3 regions of the Azospirillum sp. Sh1 genome follow, and region 1 is predicted to be linked to each of the others. Evidence: predicted binding sites of a transcription regulator. Region 1 holds the regulator's gene; each other region holds the start of a gene.
What was found. The regulator LexA, encoded in region 1, represses DNA repair genes until DNA is damaged. The targets are predictions, from matches to a motif close to ATGTTCTANTTTGGTTC.

Region 1 (5,303 bases):
CTTGCCCTTCTCGCTCTTCCACTTTCAGCAGATCGCCTTCTATGGCGTGCTGTCGAATCTGATCGCGATTCCCATCACATCCTTCTGGGTCATGCCGTGGAGCCTGATCGCCTATGCGCTGCTGCCCTTCGGGCTGGAGGCGCCGGCGTTGATCGCCATGAACTGGGGCGATCGGGCGGTGATCTGGACCGCGGCGTTCTTCGGCCGGTTGCCCTGGGCCTCGCTGACGGTGCCGGCGATGCCGGCGGAGGGATTCGCGGCGCTGGTGGCGGGCGGACTGTGGCTGTGTGTATGGAGGCGGCGGTGGCGCTGGTTGGGGATGCTGCCGATCCTGGCGGGGTTGGCCTCGCCGATGCTGGTGGAACGGCCGGATGTGCTGGTGGCGGGGGACGGGACGGTGGTGGCGGTGAGGCTGCCGGACGGGCGGCTCAGTGCCTCGGGCAAGGGAGGCGGGCGGGTGACCGAGACCTGGAGGGAACGCGACGGGGAGCGGACGGCAGCGGATCCCTGGCCGGCGGCGGGGCGATGGAGCGAGGGTGAGCGGTCGCTGAGTTGCGATGCTCTCGGGTGTCTGTACCGGCTACGGGGGAAGACGCTGGCGTTGCCACGGCTGCCGGACTCGCTGGACGAGGATTGTGGAGCGGCGGATGCGGTGGTGACGGCGGCGGTGGCCCGGGGATGCCGGGCTGGCGTGGTCGTCGACCGATGGGCGCTGCGGCATGAAGGGGCGCATACGCTGACGGTGACGGCCGAAGGGATAAAGGTGGAGACCGTGCGGGGGCTTAGGGGAGACCGGCCTTGGACCGGGGGGAGGTGAGAGATGCTGTTGCCCCTCCCTATCCCTCCCCCGCTTCGCGGGAGAGGGAACTCCGCTGCTCTGCCGCTCACTCCCTCTCCCACCAAAGGTGGGGGAGGGTTGGGGAGGGGGCAACAGGGCCTCAGTACTTGCGGACCAGACCGACCAGCTTGCCCTGCACGCGGACGCGGTCGGCGCCGAAGATGCGGGTTTCGTAGGCGGCGTTGGCGGGTTCCAGGGCAACCGTATTGCCCTTGCGGCGCAGGCGCTTCAACGTCACCTCGCCTTCATCGACCAGGGCGACGACGATGGTGCCGTTCTCCGCCGCGTCGCAACGCTGGATGATGATGGTGTCATGGTCGAGGATGCCGGCCTCGATCATCGAGTCGCCGGAAACCTCCAGCGCATAATGGTCGCCGGCGGTCAGCATCGAGGCGGGGATGTCGACGAAGGCGCTGTTGTCGCGCAGAGCTTCGATCGGCGTGCCGGCGGCGATGCGGCCGTAGAGCGGAAGCTGAACGGTCTCGTTGGCGGCGGCGGGCGTCGCGGCGGGAGGCGTGGTGTCGCGGCTGGCGAAGGCGAAATCGCCCTTGATGACGTTGGGCTGGAACTTCGGCTTGGGCGCGGCGCTGCGGCTGCGGGCGGCGTCCAGGCCTTCCGGCAGGCGGAGAACCTCCAGCGCGCGGGCGCGGTGGGGCAGGCGGCGGATGAAGCCGCGCTCTTCAAGCCCGGTGATGAGGCGGTGGATGCCCGACTTGGACTTCAGCCCCAGGGCGTCCTTCATCTCGTCGAACGACGGCGAGACACCGCCCTGGCCGAGCCGTTCGTGGATGAACAGCAGCAATTCGTGCTGCTTGCGCGTGAGCATGGATGCCTCCCGGCCGTCGCCAGACTGAAGATGGAACAAAAACCAAACGTTGCCTCCATGTTCTAGTTTGGTTCCTGCCGCGCGTCAAGCCCCCCGTCGGCTTCTTTTAGAACTTGAACGGAACATTTGGAACGCCGTGAAACAGTCTTCGCGGTGTTGTTCAACTGTTCAATCCGCCGTTCGGGGGCCTGTCGCCAAGTCTAGATGCTGAGCGCTCCATCGGTCAGGGGAAGCACCGTCACCATGGCGCCGGCCGGTTCCGGGTCGGCGTTGGGCGGGCGGGGGATCAGGCAATCGGCCTGGGCGTAGAGGGTGGTGATGGCGCTGTCCTGCCGGGCGAAGGGGGTGACGGTCAGGGCGCCGTCCGGGCTGGTGGCGAGCGTCGCGCGCAGATACTCTTCGCGCCGGTCGTTGGCCTTCAGCGCGGTGGTCAGGCGGGCGCGCAGCGGCAAGCGGTCGTCCTCGGGCGGCAGCCCCTGCAACAGGCGCAGGATCGGGCGCAGGAACAGGACGGCGGTGACACCGGTGGACACCGGGTTGCCGGGCAGGCCCAGCAGAGGCACCGACCCGGCGCGGCCGAACATCAGCGCCTTGCCCGGTCGCATTGCCACAGTCTGCACCTCCAGGGCCACGCCGCGTTCGGCCAGCACGTCGCGCACGAGGTCGTAATCGCCATGGGCGGCCCCGCCGGTGGTGACCAGCAGGTCGCAGCCGGCGGCCCCCTTCGCCAGCGCCGCCACGCTCTCCGGGGTATCCTTGGCGACCCCCAGATTGTGGGCGAGGCCGCCTTGGGCGGTCACCAGGGCGCAAAGGCCGAGCGCGTTGGTGCTGACGATCTGGCTCGGACCCAGCGGATCGCCGGGCAGGGCGATCTCGTCGCCGGTGGCGAGAATGGCGATGCGCGGCCGGCGGTGGACCGACAACCAGGGCACGTTGCCGCCGGCGGCCAGCGCGATGTCGCGGGCGGTCAGGCGCCGGCCCTTCGGCAGAAGTTCCTGGCCCAGGATGAAATCGAAGCCGGCTTCGCGGACGAAGCGGCCGGCAACCACGGCGCGGCCGATGCGGACGATGGTGTCGTCGGCGCTGCAATCCTCCTGCATCACCACGGCGTCGGCACCGTCGGGAAGGGGCGCGCCGGTGAAGATGCGCACCGCCTCGCCCGGGCCGACGCTGCCGGTGTAGGCATGGCCGGCGGCGGATTCGCCGATGCGGCGCAGCGGGATGGGAGCCTCGGCGGTCGCGGCGGCGATGTCGGCGGCGCGCACGGCCCAGCCATCCATCGCGGCGGCATGGAAGGGCGGCTGGGTCAGCCGCGCGACCACCGGTTCGGCCAGCACGCGGCCGAGCGCGTCGGGCAGGGCAACGGTCTCCGCCGGCAGAGGGGCGAAGGCCGACAGGATGCGGGCGCGCGCCTCGGCGACGGAGATCATCGGCTCATGCTCCAGCGTTCGGGGCGGCGGCACCCCATTCGCCGCTCTTGCCGCCGGCTTTGTGCAGAAGGCGGACGTCGGTGATGGTCATGCCGCGGTCCACCGCCTTGCACATGTCGTAGACGGTCAGGGCGGCGACGGTGACCGCGGTCAGCGCCTCCATCTCCACGCCGGTCTGGCCCTTAAGCTTGCAGGTCGCGGTCACGTCCACGGCATTGCGCGCGGGGTCGCAGGACAGGTCGACCTTGACCGAGGTCAGCATCAGCGGGTGGCACAGCGGGATCAGGTCCGGCGTGCGCTTGGCCCCCATGATGCCGGCCAGCCGGGCGACCGACAGAACGTCGCCCTTCTTCACCCCGCCCTGCATGATGAGCGCCAGGGTTTCCGGCAGCATCAGCACACTGGCTGCGGCGGTGGCGGTGCGTTCGGTCTCCGCCTTGTCGGAGACGTCGACCATCACCGCCTTGCCTTCGGCGTCGAAGTGGGTGAAGCCGGTCATCGGACGGTCTCCAGCAAGGGCTTTTCCATGAAGACGCTGACGCCGTTGTCCGCATAGCAGGCGTAAGGGCCGCGGTCGGTGAATCCGGCCTTGCGGTAGAGCGCCAGCGCCTCGTGCTGGTGGATGCCCGATTCGAGCAGCAGGGCGGTCAGCCCCTCATCCCGCGCCTGCTCCTCCAGCCGGGCGAGCAGACGGTCGCCGATGCGGTGGCCGCGGGCAGCGGCATCGACATACATGCGCTTCACTTCGCCATAGCCGGCGGGATCGACCCGCAGGGCGGCGCAGCCGACCGGAACGCCGTCCTTGCGGGCGACGAAGAAGCGGACGTCCGGCGCCTCCAGGGAGTCGATGTCCAGCAGGTGGCAGGTGTCCGCCGGATAGAGGTCCAGAAGATAGCGGTCGAGCGCGGCGACCAGAGCGATCACCGCATCCTGGCGCGGGCTTTCCGCGGCGATCATCACATTGGTCATGGCATCACACCGGGGCCAGCAGGGCGCGGGTGGCGGCGGTCACGTCGGCCTGCCGCATCAGCGATTCGCCGACCAGGAAGCAGCGCGCCCCGACCTTCGCCATCCGGGCCAGATCGGCGGGTGTGTAGAGGCCGCTTTCCGCCACCAGCATGCGGTCGGCCGGCACGTTGGCCGCCAGTTCCTCCGTCGTCGCGATGTCGACGGCCAGCGTCTTGAGGTTGCGGTTGTTGACGCCCAGCAGCGGCGTTTTCAGCAGCAGCGCACGGTCCAGTTCGGCGCGGTCATGCACCTCGACCAGCACGTCCAGACCCTGGGCAAGCGCGGCATCCTCGATCTCCGCCGCCTGGGCGTCGGACAGGGACGCCATGATGATGAGGATGCAGTCGGCGCCCAGCGCGCGGGCCTCCACGATCTGATAGGGATCGACCATGAAGTCCTTGCGCAGCACCGGCAGATCGACCGCGGCGCGGGCGGCGACCAGATACTCGTCCTTGCCCTGGAAATAGGGCTCGTCGGTCAGCACCGACAGGCAGCTGGCGCCTCCCTCGCGGTAGGCGCGGGCAAGGGCCGGCGGGTCGAAGTCGGCGCGGATCAGGCCCTTGGACGGGCTGGCCTTCTTGATCTCGGCGATCAGGCCATAGCGGCCGGCCTCCACCGCGGCGCTGAGCGCCCGGATGAAACCGCGCGGCGGGTTGGTTTCGTTGGCGGCCTTCGCGGCAGCCTCCACCTCCGACAGCGGACGGGCGGCCTTGCGGGTGGCGACCAGCGCGCGCTTGTCGTCGTTGATGCGGGTCAGAACGTCGCTCATCAGGCCACCGCCTCGTTGGTGATGGCGACCAGCCGGCGCAGGCGGTCGCGGGCGCCGCCGCTGTCGATGGCGTCGGCGGCCATGGCCACACCTTCCTTCAGCGTCGCGGCCTTGCCAGCCACATGCAGGGCGGCGGCGGCGTTCAGCAGGACGATGTCGCGGTAGGGGCTGCGCACCCCGTCGAACAGGGCGTGGATCGCCTCGGCGTTGACCTGGGCGTCGCCGCCCTTCAGGTCCTCGATGCGGGCACGGGGCAGGCCGGCATCCTCCGGCGTCACCTCGAACACCGACACCTCGCCGTCCTTCAACTGGGCGACGGTGGTGGGGCCGGTGGTGGTGATCTCGTCCAGCCCGTCGGAGCCATGGGCGACCCAGGCGGCCTCGGACCCCAGCCGCTTCAGCACCTGCGCCAGCGGCTCCACCCACTGCTTG
Region 2 (5,303 bases), on a different contig from region 1:
GCAAGACAGCTATCCGGCGATCACCTATCCGGCGGCTTTGGTGGCGTCGTCGAAGAGTCCGGCGGCCGTTGCCCTCCTCGATTACATGAAATCGCCGGACGGCATGGCGGTTTGGAAGGAATTCGGCTTCGTTCCGGCACCCAAGGCACCGTAAGCTCTGCCGCATGGAACTCCTGACGCCGATGGAAACCACCGCGTTGCTGCTGAGCCTGCGTGTCGCGGGCGTCGCCATCGCGTTGGGATTGCCGGTGGCCGTGCTCGCCGCCTGGGTGCTCGGCCGTTATTCCTTTCCGGGCAAGACGCTGGTCGATGGGCTGGTCCATCTGCCGCTGGTCCTGCCGCCCGTGGTCACCGGCTACATCCTGCTGGTGACCATGGGAACCAAGGGGGTGGTCGGCGGCTGGCTCTACCAGACCTTCGGCATTAAGCTGATCTTCACGGCGGAAGGGGCGTCGCTGGCGGTGGCGGTGACCTCCTTTCCGCTGATGGTGCGGGCGATCCGCCTGTCGGTGGAGGCCATCGACGGCGGGCTGGAGGCGGCGGCGCGCACATTGGGCGCCGGGCCGGTCGACCGCTTCTTCACCATCCTGCTGCCGCTGATGGCGCCGGGCCTGCTGTCCGGCGCCATCGTCGCCTTCGCCGCCGCGATGGGCGAATTCGGTGCGGTCATCACCTTCGTGTCCAACATCCCTGGAAAGACGCAGACCCTGCCACTGGCGATCTATGCCGCGACGCAGGAACCGGGCGGCGACGCGGTGGCGGCGCGGCTGGCGGCGATCTCGTTCGGCGTGGCGCTGATGGCGCTGATGCTGTCGGAGTTTCTGGCGAACCGGGTTCGCCGCCTGATCGGGCAGGTCTGACCATGCTGGACCTGCACATCCGCCAGACACTGGGCGCCTTCACGCTCGACATCGCCTTCACCGCAGAGGAACGCGGGGTCACGGCGCTGTTCGGCCGCTCCGGCTCCGGCAAGACGTCGGTCATCAACGCGATCGCCGGGCTGAGGCGGCCCGATGCCGGGCACATCCGCATCGGCGACACTGTGTTCTTCGACAGCGCCCGGCGCATCGACGTGCCGGTGGAGAAGCGGCGCATCGGCTATGTCTTCCAGGAGTCGCGGCTGTTCCCGCACATGACCGTGCGCAGCAACCTGGAATACGGGCTGCGCCGCGTGCCCGCCGGGGAGCGGCGGATCGCTTTCGAACCGGTGGTGGACCTGCTGGGGCTTGGCCATCTGCTGGACCGCCGGCCGCGCGGCCTGTCCGGCGGCGAGAAACAGCGGGTCGCCTTCGGCCGCGCCCTGTTGGCACAGCCGCGCCTGCTGCTGATGGACGAGCCGATGGCATCGCTCGACACCGCGCGCAAGGCGGAGATCATGCCGTATATCGAGCGGCTGCGCGACGAGATGAACATTCCCATCGTCCTGGTCAGCCACGCGCTGGACGAGGTGGTGCGGCTCGCCACCACGATGGTGCTGATCGCGGAGGGCAGGGTGCGCGCGGCCGGGCCGGTCGGCACGGTGATGGGCCGGCTGGATTTGTCGGCGGTGACCGGCGCGCAGGATGCCGGCGCGGTGCTGGACCTGACGGTCGAGCGTCACGTTCCGGAGGACGGGCTGTCCGTGTTGGCTTTCGACGGCGGGCGGCTGACGGTGCCGCAGATCGACCGCCCGCCAGGCGCGGCGGTGCGGCTGCACATCCACGCCCGCGACGTCATCATCGCTTTGCAGCCGCCGAGCGGCGTCAGCCTGCGCAACGCGCTTGCGGCGACGGTCACGGAAGTGGCGGAGGCCGGGCCGTCGTCGGCCGATGTGCGGCTGGCCGTTGGCGGGGCGTTCCTGATCGCACGCATCACGCGGGCGGCCGTGCGCGAACTGGAACTGGCGCCCGGCCGCCCGGTGGTGGCGCTGGTCAAGGGCATCGCTTTCGAGCCGGACAGCAGCGGCGAGGCATCGGACCGGCGGAGGCGGGTGGTGGACGTGTGACCGTCCACCACCCGCCTTATCGGCTTTCGTCCTTACTGGGTGCCCGACGGGGCGGGGGAGCCGCCGGTGCTGGCGCCGCCGCCGGCCGAACCACCGGCGGTCGAGCCGCCCGGCACGGTGCGGGTGGCCCCGCTGGTCTCGTTCATCGAATTGCCGGAGGTGCCGCCTTGCACCGGAACGCCGGTCGAGGGCGGCGGAACGGTGGTGGACCCGCTGCTCGACCCGCTGCTGGTGGTCGGGCTGGTCTGGTTCGCCGCATTGGAGTTCTGGGCGTTTTGGTCGTCGCAAGCCGCCAGACCCAGAAGCAGGGCGGGCAGGGCCACGATCAGGAACTTGCTGCGCATGGGGTATCGCTCCTCAGCCAGTGGGCGGCGCCATTGGCGGAATCGCCTGTGCGAACCCGCAAGGGACTCGCGGCTTTGGCCAGGCGGCGCCGTGTGGGTCCAAACACGCCACCGCCGGTTTCATTCCATGCACCTTCGCTCTATGCCGGGTGGCTGGCTGTACCGATGAGCGGGTGCGTCGCCCGGTCGGATGTCCGATTACCGACGAGAACTTTACCGGAACATCCTTTCGACTTGTGGCTTGGCCGCGACGAATACCCATTACTGGGTTGCGCAAAGATCACGAAGCTTTTGCGACTTGGCTGTTCCATCTTTTTCGTTTGACCGGTGGAAAGGCGCTGTGATTCCATCGTGCCACCATGACGATGATCGCCGACCTCACCGATACGCTCGCCCGCGCCGCCAAAAGCGCGATCCGCCAAGCAATCATGCCGGCGCTGTGCGCCTGCGTGGTGGCTTATTTCGCCTACTACGCGATCCATGGCGATCGCGGACTGGTGGCGATGAAGCAGATCCAGGGGGAAATCGCCCAGGCCGAAGGGGTCCTCAACCAGCTCCGCACCGAGCGGGAGGATATGGAACGGCGCGCCCAGCTGCTGCGTGGCGACGGTCTCGACCGCGACATGCTGGAGGAGCGGGCGCGGCTGATGCTGAATTTCGCCAACCCGCGCGACGTCATCGTCAAGCTGCCCAAGCTGGCTGATCCCGAGGGTGCCTCCACGCAGAAGTAAGGGGATATCAGCCGATTAACCGAATCGCGGTTAATCTAAAATAGCGCTGCAAAAACAGACGTTTGCGCAGACCCAGAAGCTCGTGTAGTGTGCGCGCCATATTCGCTTCCGGTGCGGGCTCTCGCACGCCCGCAACGCGCGGCGGCAAGGGGTGTTGAAAAAGACCTTTGCCGCTTGAACCCTGGGGAGGAATCATGGCCGCGTCCCGACGCCGTTCCACCAAGGCGCAGACCGACACCGCGCCCGCTCAAGCCGTCTCGTCCGAAGAGCTTCTTCATTACTATCGCGAAATGCTGCTGATCCGCCGCTTCGAAGAGAAGGCGGGCCAGCTGTACGGCATGGGCCTGATCGGCGGCTTCTGCCATCTCTACATCGGCCAGGAAGCCGTCGTGGTCGGCGTGCAGGCCGCCCTGAAAGAGGGCGATGACGTCATCACCAGTTACCGTGACCACGGCCACATGCTGGCCTGCGGCATGGAAGCCAAGGGCGTGATGGCCGAGCTGACCGGCCGCATTGGGGGCTACTCCAAGGGCAAGGGCGGCTCGATGCACATGTTCAGCCGCGAGAAGAACTTCTACGGCGGCCACGGCATCGTCGGCGGCCAGGTTCCGCTCGGCACCGGTCTGGCCTTCGCGCACAAGTACCTCAACGACGGCGGCGTGTCCGCGGTCTATTGCGGCGACGGCGCGATCAACCAGGGCCAGGTGTACGAGAGCTTCAACATGGCGGCGCTCTGGAAGCTGCCGGTGCTGTTCGTCATCGAGAACAACAAGTACGCCATGGGCACCTCGCAGGAGCGCGCCTCGGCCGGCGAACTGCATCAGCGCGGCGCCGCGTACGGCATCCCCGGCTATCAGGTCAACGGGATGGACGTGCTCGAGGTGAAGGCCGCTGCCGACCAGTGGGTGAACTACATCCGCGAAGGCAACGGCCCGGTCATCCTCGAGATGAAGACCTACCGCTACCGCGGCCACTCCATGTCCGATCCGGCCAAGTACCGGACGAAGGAGGAGGTCGAGAAGATGCGGTCGGAGTCCGATCCCATCGACCAGCTGAAGTCGAAGCTGCTGGCCGGCGGCCATACCGACGAGGACAAGCTGAAGGAGATCGATCGCGCGGTGAAGGCGATCGTCACCGAATCGGCCGAGTTCGCGCAGCAGAGCCCCGAGCCCGATCCGTCGGAGCTGTGGACCGACATCCTGGTCGAGAGCTGACCGTCGATCCACCGTCTGGTCCTGACGTCAACGATAAGCAGGAGCGGCGCCAGAGGGACGGGTTGCCCCCGATATGGGGAGAATCAGCCGGTTCCCCGCGCCGCCGGAGGTTGAGGAATGCCGATCGAAGTGCTGATGCCGGCCCTGTCGCCCACCATGACCGAGGGCAAGCTGGCGAAATGGGTCAAGAAGGAAGGCGACACGGTTAAGTCCGGCGACGTTCTCGCCGAGATCGAGACCGACAAGGCCACCATGGAAGTCGAAGCGGTCGATGAAGGCCGCGTCGGCAAGATCCTGGTGCCGGAAGGCACCGACAATGTCGCGGTGAACACCCCCATCGCCATCCTGCTGGAAGAGGGCGAGGACGAGAGCGCGCTGTCCAAGGGCGGCAACGCCCCGGCCGCCGCCGCTCCGGCCAACGCCGCCCCCGCCTCGGAAGAGACCAAGGCCGCCCCGTCGGCGGTGCAGGCTCCGGCTCCGGCGCCCACCCAGGCCGCAACCGTGCCGGCCGCCCCGGTGTCCGCTCCGGATTCGGACGAGGACAAGTTCTTCGCCAAGACGGTGAAGAAGACGGTCCGCGAGGCCCTGCGCGACGCGATGGCCGAGGAAATGCGCCGTGACGAGAAGGTATTCGTCATGGGCGAAGAGGTCGCGCAGTACCAGGGCGCCTACAAGGTGACCCAGGGCCTGCTGCAGGAGTTCGGCGAGCGTCGCGTCATCGACACGCCCATCACCGAGATCGGCTTCGCCGGTCTGGGCGTCGGCGCCTCCTTCAAGGGGCTGAAGCCGATCGTCGAGTTCATGACCTTCAATTTCGCCATGCAGGCGATCGACCACATCATCAACTCCGCCGCCAAGACGCTCTACATGTCCGGCGGCCAGATGGGCAGCCCGATCGTCTTCCGCGGCCCGAACGGCGCCGCCGCTCGCGTCGCCGCCCAGCATTCGCAGTGCTATGCCTCCTGGTACGCCCACTGCCCGGGCCTGAAGGTGGTCTCGCCGTGGTCGGCGGCCGACGCCAAGGGCCTGC
Region 3 (5,303 bases), on a different contig from region 1:
CGGCCGCTTCGTCGGCTTCTTCGGGCCGCTGCTGTTCGGGCTGGCGACCCAGGCTTTCGACAGCCAGCGCGCCGGCATGGCGACGGTTCTGGCTTTCTTCGTCATCGGCTTCGGGCTTATGCTGGCCGTTCGCGAACCGGCCCGTTAGAAAAAGGGCCGCGTCAAAGCGCCGCACGTGAGACCATTCGAGGGCAGAGCTGTTACCTTCGTTTTTGCTGCGACGCACAAATGTCGAAGCCGAGGGGCACGGACCATGCTGCACATCAAAGACATCGAAGCCTTCGCCCGCATCAACGAAGCGCTGAACGACGATTCGGCCGAGGCCGATCAGGCCGGCCACGACACCGCCGCGGCGGGTCCTGCCCATCCCGCGCTGGTGATGGCGATGCTGGCGACCGGCCGCCTTCCCCTGTCGGCCCTGTCCAACTCCGCCGCCACCGCCACGCCGAAGGACGCCGACCCGCTGGCGCCCTGGGACAGGATGTTCCGCCGCTCCTGACGGTTCACAGCAGCGACAACTGGTCCCCCACGGCCGGCGGCACCCGGAAGCGGCTGCAGTCGAGCTGCCAGCTCCGGCCGCCCAGCCCATGCTTGCGGCAGGCCAGCTTGAAGCGATGGCGCAGCAACTCGGCGTAAGGGCCGGTGCCCTTCATCCGCGTTCCGAATCCGGAGCGGTAGAGCGCGCCGTCGCGGCTCTGCCGCATCAGGCTCAGCACGCGGTCGGCGCGGTTGGGGACGTGGACGCGCAGCCATTCCTCGAACAGCCCGGCGATCTCCAGCGGCAGGCGCAGCAGGATATAGTTGGCGGCGGTCGCCCCGGCACCGGCCGCCGCCTCCAGGATCGCCTCCAGTTCATGGTCGTTCAGGGCGGGGATCATCGGGCTGGCGAGCACCGCCACCGGCACGCCGGCTTGCGTCAAGCTGCGGATCGCCTCCAGCCGGCGCGGCGGCGTGCTGGCCCGCGGTTCCATCACGCGGGCGAGGTCGCGGTCCAGTGTGGTGACGGAGATCGCCACCGACGCCAACCCTTGTGCGGCCATCGGCGCCAGGATGTCGAGGTCGCGCAGCACCAGCGCCGATTTGGTGATGATGCTGACCGGCTGGTGGAAGTCGCGGCAGACCTCCAGCACCCGCCGGGTGATGCCCTCCGTCCGCTCGACCGGCTGGTAGGGATCGGTGTTGGCCCCCAGCGCCAGCGGCTGGCAGTCATAGGATTTCGCCCGCAGCTCCTTCGCCAGCAGTTCCGCCGCGTTGCGCTTGGCGAACAGCTTCGTCTCGAAATCCAGTCCGGGCGACAACCCCAGATAGGCATGGGTCGGCCGGGCGAAGCAGTAGATGCAGGCGTGCTCGCACCCCTGGTACGGGTTCACCGACCGGTCGAAGGGGATGTCGGGCGACTGGTTGCTGGTGATGATCGACCTGGCCGACGCCGGGGCGACGGTGGTGCGGACGGGATCGGACAGCGCCTCGTTCCCGCCCTCCGCATAGCCGGTCCAGCCATCGTCGGTCAGGACGCGGGTCTCGCGCTCGAACCGCCCGGTGGCGTTGCTGACCGCCCCGCGGCCCTTGATCGGGGATCGCCGTATCTCGTCCATGCCCGCAGCTTAGCCGTGGCGGAGTGGAACGTAAAGCGAACAACAGGGGGATGCGGCCCGGTGTTCGATCACCCTACCCAACAAACATAAAGATATCTTTATGCTTGCATGGTTCCGATGCCGCTGATACACCCTAGGCAAATTACAGCGGCAAGGCCGGGGATTCGATCCGGCCGGCCCGGATCATCACTGCCCGAACCATCACCGCCCACCAGGAGTCATCCCTCATGGCCGCCGAATTCACGGACTACAAGGTCAAGGACATCAGCCTCGCGAACTGGGGCCGCAAGGAGATCACCATCGCCGAGACCGAGATGCCGGGCCTGATGGCCCTGCGTTCGGAATTCGGCGACTCCAAGCCGCTGGCCGGTGCCCGCATCGTCGGCTGCCTGCACATGACCATCCAGACCGCCGTGCTGATCGAGACGCTGACCGCGCTCGGCGCCACCGTGCGCTGGTCCTCCTGCAACATCTTCTCGACCCAGGACCAGGCCGCCGCCGCCATCGCCGCCGCCGGCATCCCGGTCTTCGCCTGGAAGGGCGAGACGGAGGAGGAGTTCTGGTGGTGCATCGAGCAGACGCTGCGCGGCCCGGATGGCTGGACCCCGAACATGATCCTGGACGATGGCGGCGACGTCACCCAGATCATGCACGACAAGTATCCGGAGATGCTGAAGGACGTTCGCGGCCTGTCGGAAGAGACCACCACCGGCGTCCATCGTCTCTATGAGATGATGAAGAAGGGCACGCTGAAGGTTCCGGCCATCAACGTGAACGACAGCGTCACCAAGTCGAAGTTCGACAACCTCTACGGCTGCCGCGAGTCGCTGGTCGACGGCATCAAGCGCGCCACCGACGTCATGGTCGCCGGCAAGGTCGCCGTGGTCGCCGGCTATGGCGACGTGGGCAAGGGCTCGGCCGCCAGCTTGCGCTCGCAGGGCGCCCGCGTCCTGGTGACGGAGATCGACCCGATCAACGCGCTGCAGGCCGCCATGGAAGGCTATCAGGTCGTGACGATGGACGATGCCGCTCCGCAGGGCGACATCTTCGTGACCGCGACGGGCAACGTCGACGTCATCACGCTCGACCACATGCGGGCCATGAAGGACCGCGCCATCGTCTGCAACATCGGCCACTTCGACAGCGAGATCCAGATCGAGGCTCTCCGCAACTACAAGTGGGAAGAGGTCAAGCCGCAGGTCGACGAGGTCGTCTTCCCCGACGGCAAGCGCCTGATCGTCCTGGCCCAGGGCCGTCTGGTCAATCTGGGCTGCGCCACCGGCCACCCCAGCTTCGTGATGAGCGCCAGCTTCACCAACCAGGTGCTGGCCCAGATCGAGCTGTGGACCAACGCCGCCAACTACGAGAACAAGGTCTACGTCCTGCCCAAGCACCTGGACGAGAAGGTGGCCCGCCTGCATCTGGACAAGATCGGCGCCAAGCTGACCGTCCTCAGCGACAAGCAGGCCGAATACATCGGCGTCAACGCCGCCGGCCCGTACAAGCCGGACCACTACCGCTACTAAGCGGCTGATGGGTTGAAAAAGAAGGGCCGTCCCGTCGGGGCGGCCCTTTTACTTTGCGGCACCGGAATTGTCCTCTGCCGATGGCGGCAGAGGGAGGTCAGAGCGGCAGCGTCACCGTCGCACGCAACCCGCCCTCGCCGCGGTTCGTCAGGGTCACGTCGCCGCCGTGGCCGCGGATGATGCTGCGGGCGGTGGACAGGCCCAGGCCGACACCGCCGGTATCGCGGGAGCGGGAGCGCTCCAGGCGATAGAAGGGGGCGAAGACCTTCTCGAACTCCGCCTCCGGGATGCCGGGGCCGTCGTCGTCGATGTGGATCAGGGCATTGGGAGCGTTGGCGGCGTTGGTGCCGTCGGCGCCGGTCTCCAGCCGGACGGTGAAGCCGCCGCCATACTTGATGGCGTTGTCCATCAGGTTGGCCAGCGCCCGGCGCAGCGCCACCGGACGGCCTTCGGCGACCACATGGGCAGGGCCGTCGTAGAGGGCGCGGTGGCCGGCATCGACGCGGTCGTCGCACAGGCTCTGCAGCAGGTCGGCGAGGTCGAAGCGGCCGCGCGGCTCGCGCTGGGCGTCGTCGCGGGCGAAGGCGAGCGTGGCGGAGATCATCGCCTCCATCTCGTCCAGGTCGGCCAGCATCCGCCGCTGCATCTCCGGATCGTCGACCAGCTCGGCGCGCAGGCGCAGGCGGGTGATCGGTGTGCGCAGGTCGTGGCTGATCGCCGCCAGCATCTGGGTGCGGTCGGCGACGAAACGGGCGAGCCGCGCCTGCATCCGGTTGAAGGCGCGGGTGGCGGCGCGCAGCTCCCGCGGGCCTTCCTCGGTCAGCGGATCGGCCTGACCGTCGACGCTGAGCCGTTCGGCGGCGGCGGCGAAGCCGGCGAGCGGCGCGGTCACCCGGCGGGCGGCCAGCAGCGACACCAGCAGGATCACCGCGACGATCGCCCCCATCCACAACAGGAAGCGGACGATGCCGAAGGGACCGGCCAGCGGATCGCCGCCGGTGAAGCTGAGCCACGACCCGTCGCCGAGCCGCACCGACAGCCGGACATGCGGCCCCCAGCGCCGCGGCTCGTCGCCGCCCATGAAGGGCGGGTGCGGGTGGTCGTCGCCCCTGACATCTCCACGGGGCGGGCGCTGGACCTCGACCAGGATGTTGCGGTCGGCGGTGTCGAGGGAGTCGCTCAGCCGGCGTTTCAGCCCTTCGAACCGGCCGCTGGAAATGGCGTCGGGCGCCAGCGGCGGCGGGCGGTCGGGACGCCATTCGACGCGCAGGACCGGGTCGTCGATGGCGCGCACCACCCGCTCGCGACCCGGCGGCGGGGTGCTTTCCACCAGCTGGACGATGGCGGTGATGCGCTGGATCAGCACGTTCGGCCCGTGGATCGGCGGCCCTTCGCTGCGGTCGGTCAGATAGACCAGCGCGCTGATCGCCTGGGTCAGCAGCAGCGCCAGCACCACCGTCAGGGCGATGCGCGCGGCAAGGCTGTCGGGGAAGCCGAGACGCAGGCGGCGGAGGCTGCGGCGGCGGGCCAGCCGGGATTTCGCCGTCATCTCTTCCGGCCGGGCGGTCATGGCGGCGATCCGCCGCTGCTGACGGTCGGGGTGAAGAGATAGCCGCCGCCGCGCACCGTCTTGATCAGCGCCGGCTCTGCCGGATCGGGTTCGATCTTGCGGCGCAGCCGACTGACCTGCACGTCGATGGAGCGATCGAAGGGCACCGCCGAACGGCCGCGCGCCAGATCGAGAAGCTGGTCGCGGGTCAGCACCCGCTGCGGATGCTCGACGAAGGCGACCAGCAGGTCGTACTCGCCGGCCGACAGCTGGACCAGCACCCCGTCGGGCGAGCGCAGTTCCCGCTTGGTCAGGTCGAGCGACCAGCCCTCGAAACGCAGCACCGTGCCGGCCGCCGCCGGGGCGCCCGCCACCGGCGGGGCGGAGACGCGGCGAAGCACCGCCTTGATGCGGGCCAGCAGCTCGCGCGGGCTGAAGGGCTTCGCCAGGTAGTCGTCGGCGCCCATTTCCAGCCCGACGATGCGGTCGGTCTCCTCCCCCATGGCGGTCAGCATGATGACGGGGGTCTGCGCCGTCTGCGGCGCGGCGCGCAGCCGGCGGCAGAGCGACAGCCCGTCCTCCCCCGGCAGCATCAGGTCGAGGACGATCAGGTCGACGCGGGCGCCGTCGAGC

Region 2: a site for LexA is predicted at 2,537-2,553, ahead of FZ029_RS12925 (septum formation initiator family protein). Genes of this name have one in related genera too.
Region 3: a site for LexA is predicted at 1,622-1,638, ahead of FZ029_RS09720 (PA0069 family radical SAM protein). Genes of this name have one in related genera too.

The regions. Positions count from the first base shown of each region.
Region 1 is NZ_VTTK01000014.1:101,350-106,652, forward strand. Features, by position in the region: gene FZ029_RS16280 (ComEC/Rec2 family competence protein) at 1-817, shown strand, start outside; gene lexA (transcriptional repressor LexA) at 939-1,664, opposite strand; gene glp (gephyrin-like molybdotransferase Glp) at 1,865-3,094, opposite strand; gene moaC (cyclic pyranopterin monophosphate synthase MoaC) at 3,099-3,593, opposite strand; gene FZ029_RS16300 (GNAT family N-acetyltransferase) at 3,590-4,063, opposite strand; gene trpC (indole-3-glycerol phosphate synthase TrpC) at 4,068-4,871, opposite strand; gene trpD (anthranilate phosphoribosyltransferase) at 4,871-5,303, opposite strand, start outside.
Region 2 is NZ_VTTK01000010.1:130,617-135,919, reverse strand. Features, by position in the region: gene modA (molybdate ABC transporter substrate-binding protein) at 1-154, shown strand, start outside; gene modB (molybdate ABC transporter permease subunit) at 165-860, shown strand; gene modC (molybdenum ABC transporter ATP-binding protein) at 863-1,984, shown strand; gene FZ029_RS12930 (hypothetical protein) at 2,017-2,328, opposite strand; gene FZ029_RS12925 (septum formation initiator family protein) at 2,688-3,059, shown strand; gene pdhA (pyruvate dehydrogenase (acetyl-transferring) E1 component subunit alpha) at 3,254-4,273, shown strand; gene FZ029_RS12915 (pyruvate dehydrogenase complex E1 component subunit beta) at 4,391-5,303, shown strand, end outside.
Region 3 is NZ_VTTK01000007.1:132,856-138,158, forward strand. Features, by position in the region: gene FZ029_RS09710 (MFS transporter) at 1-148, shown strand, start outside; gene FZ029_RS09715 (hypothetical protein) at 254-499, shown strand; gene FZ029_RS09720 (PA0069 family radical SAM protein) at 504-1,595, opposite strand; gene ahcY (adenosylhomocysteinase) at 1,823-3,121, shown strand; gene FZ029_RS09730 (ATP-binding protein) at 3,219-4,691, opposite strand; gene FZ029_RS09735 (response regulator) at 4,688-5,303, opposite strand, start outside.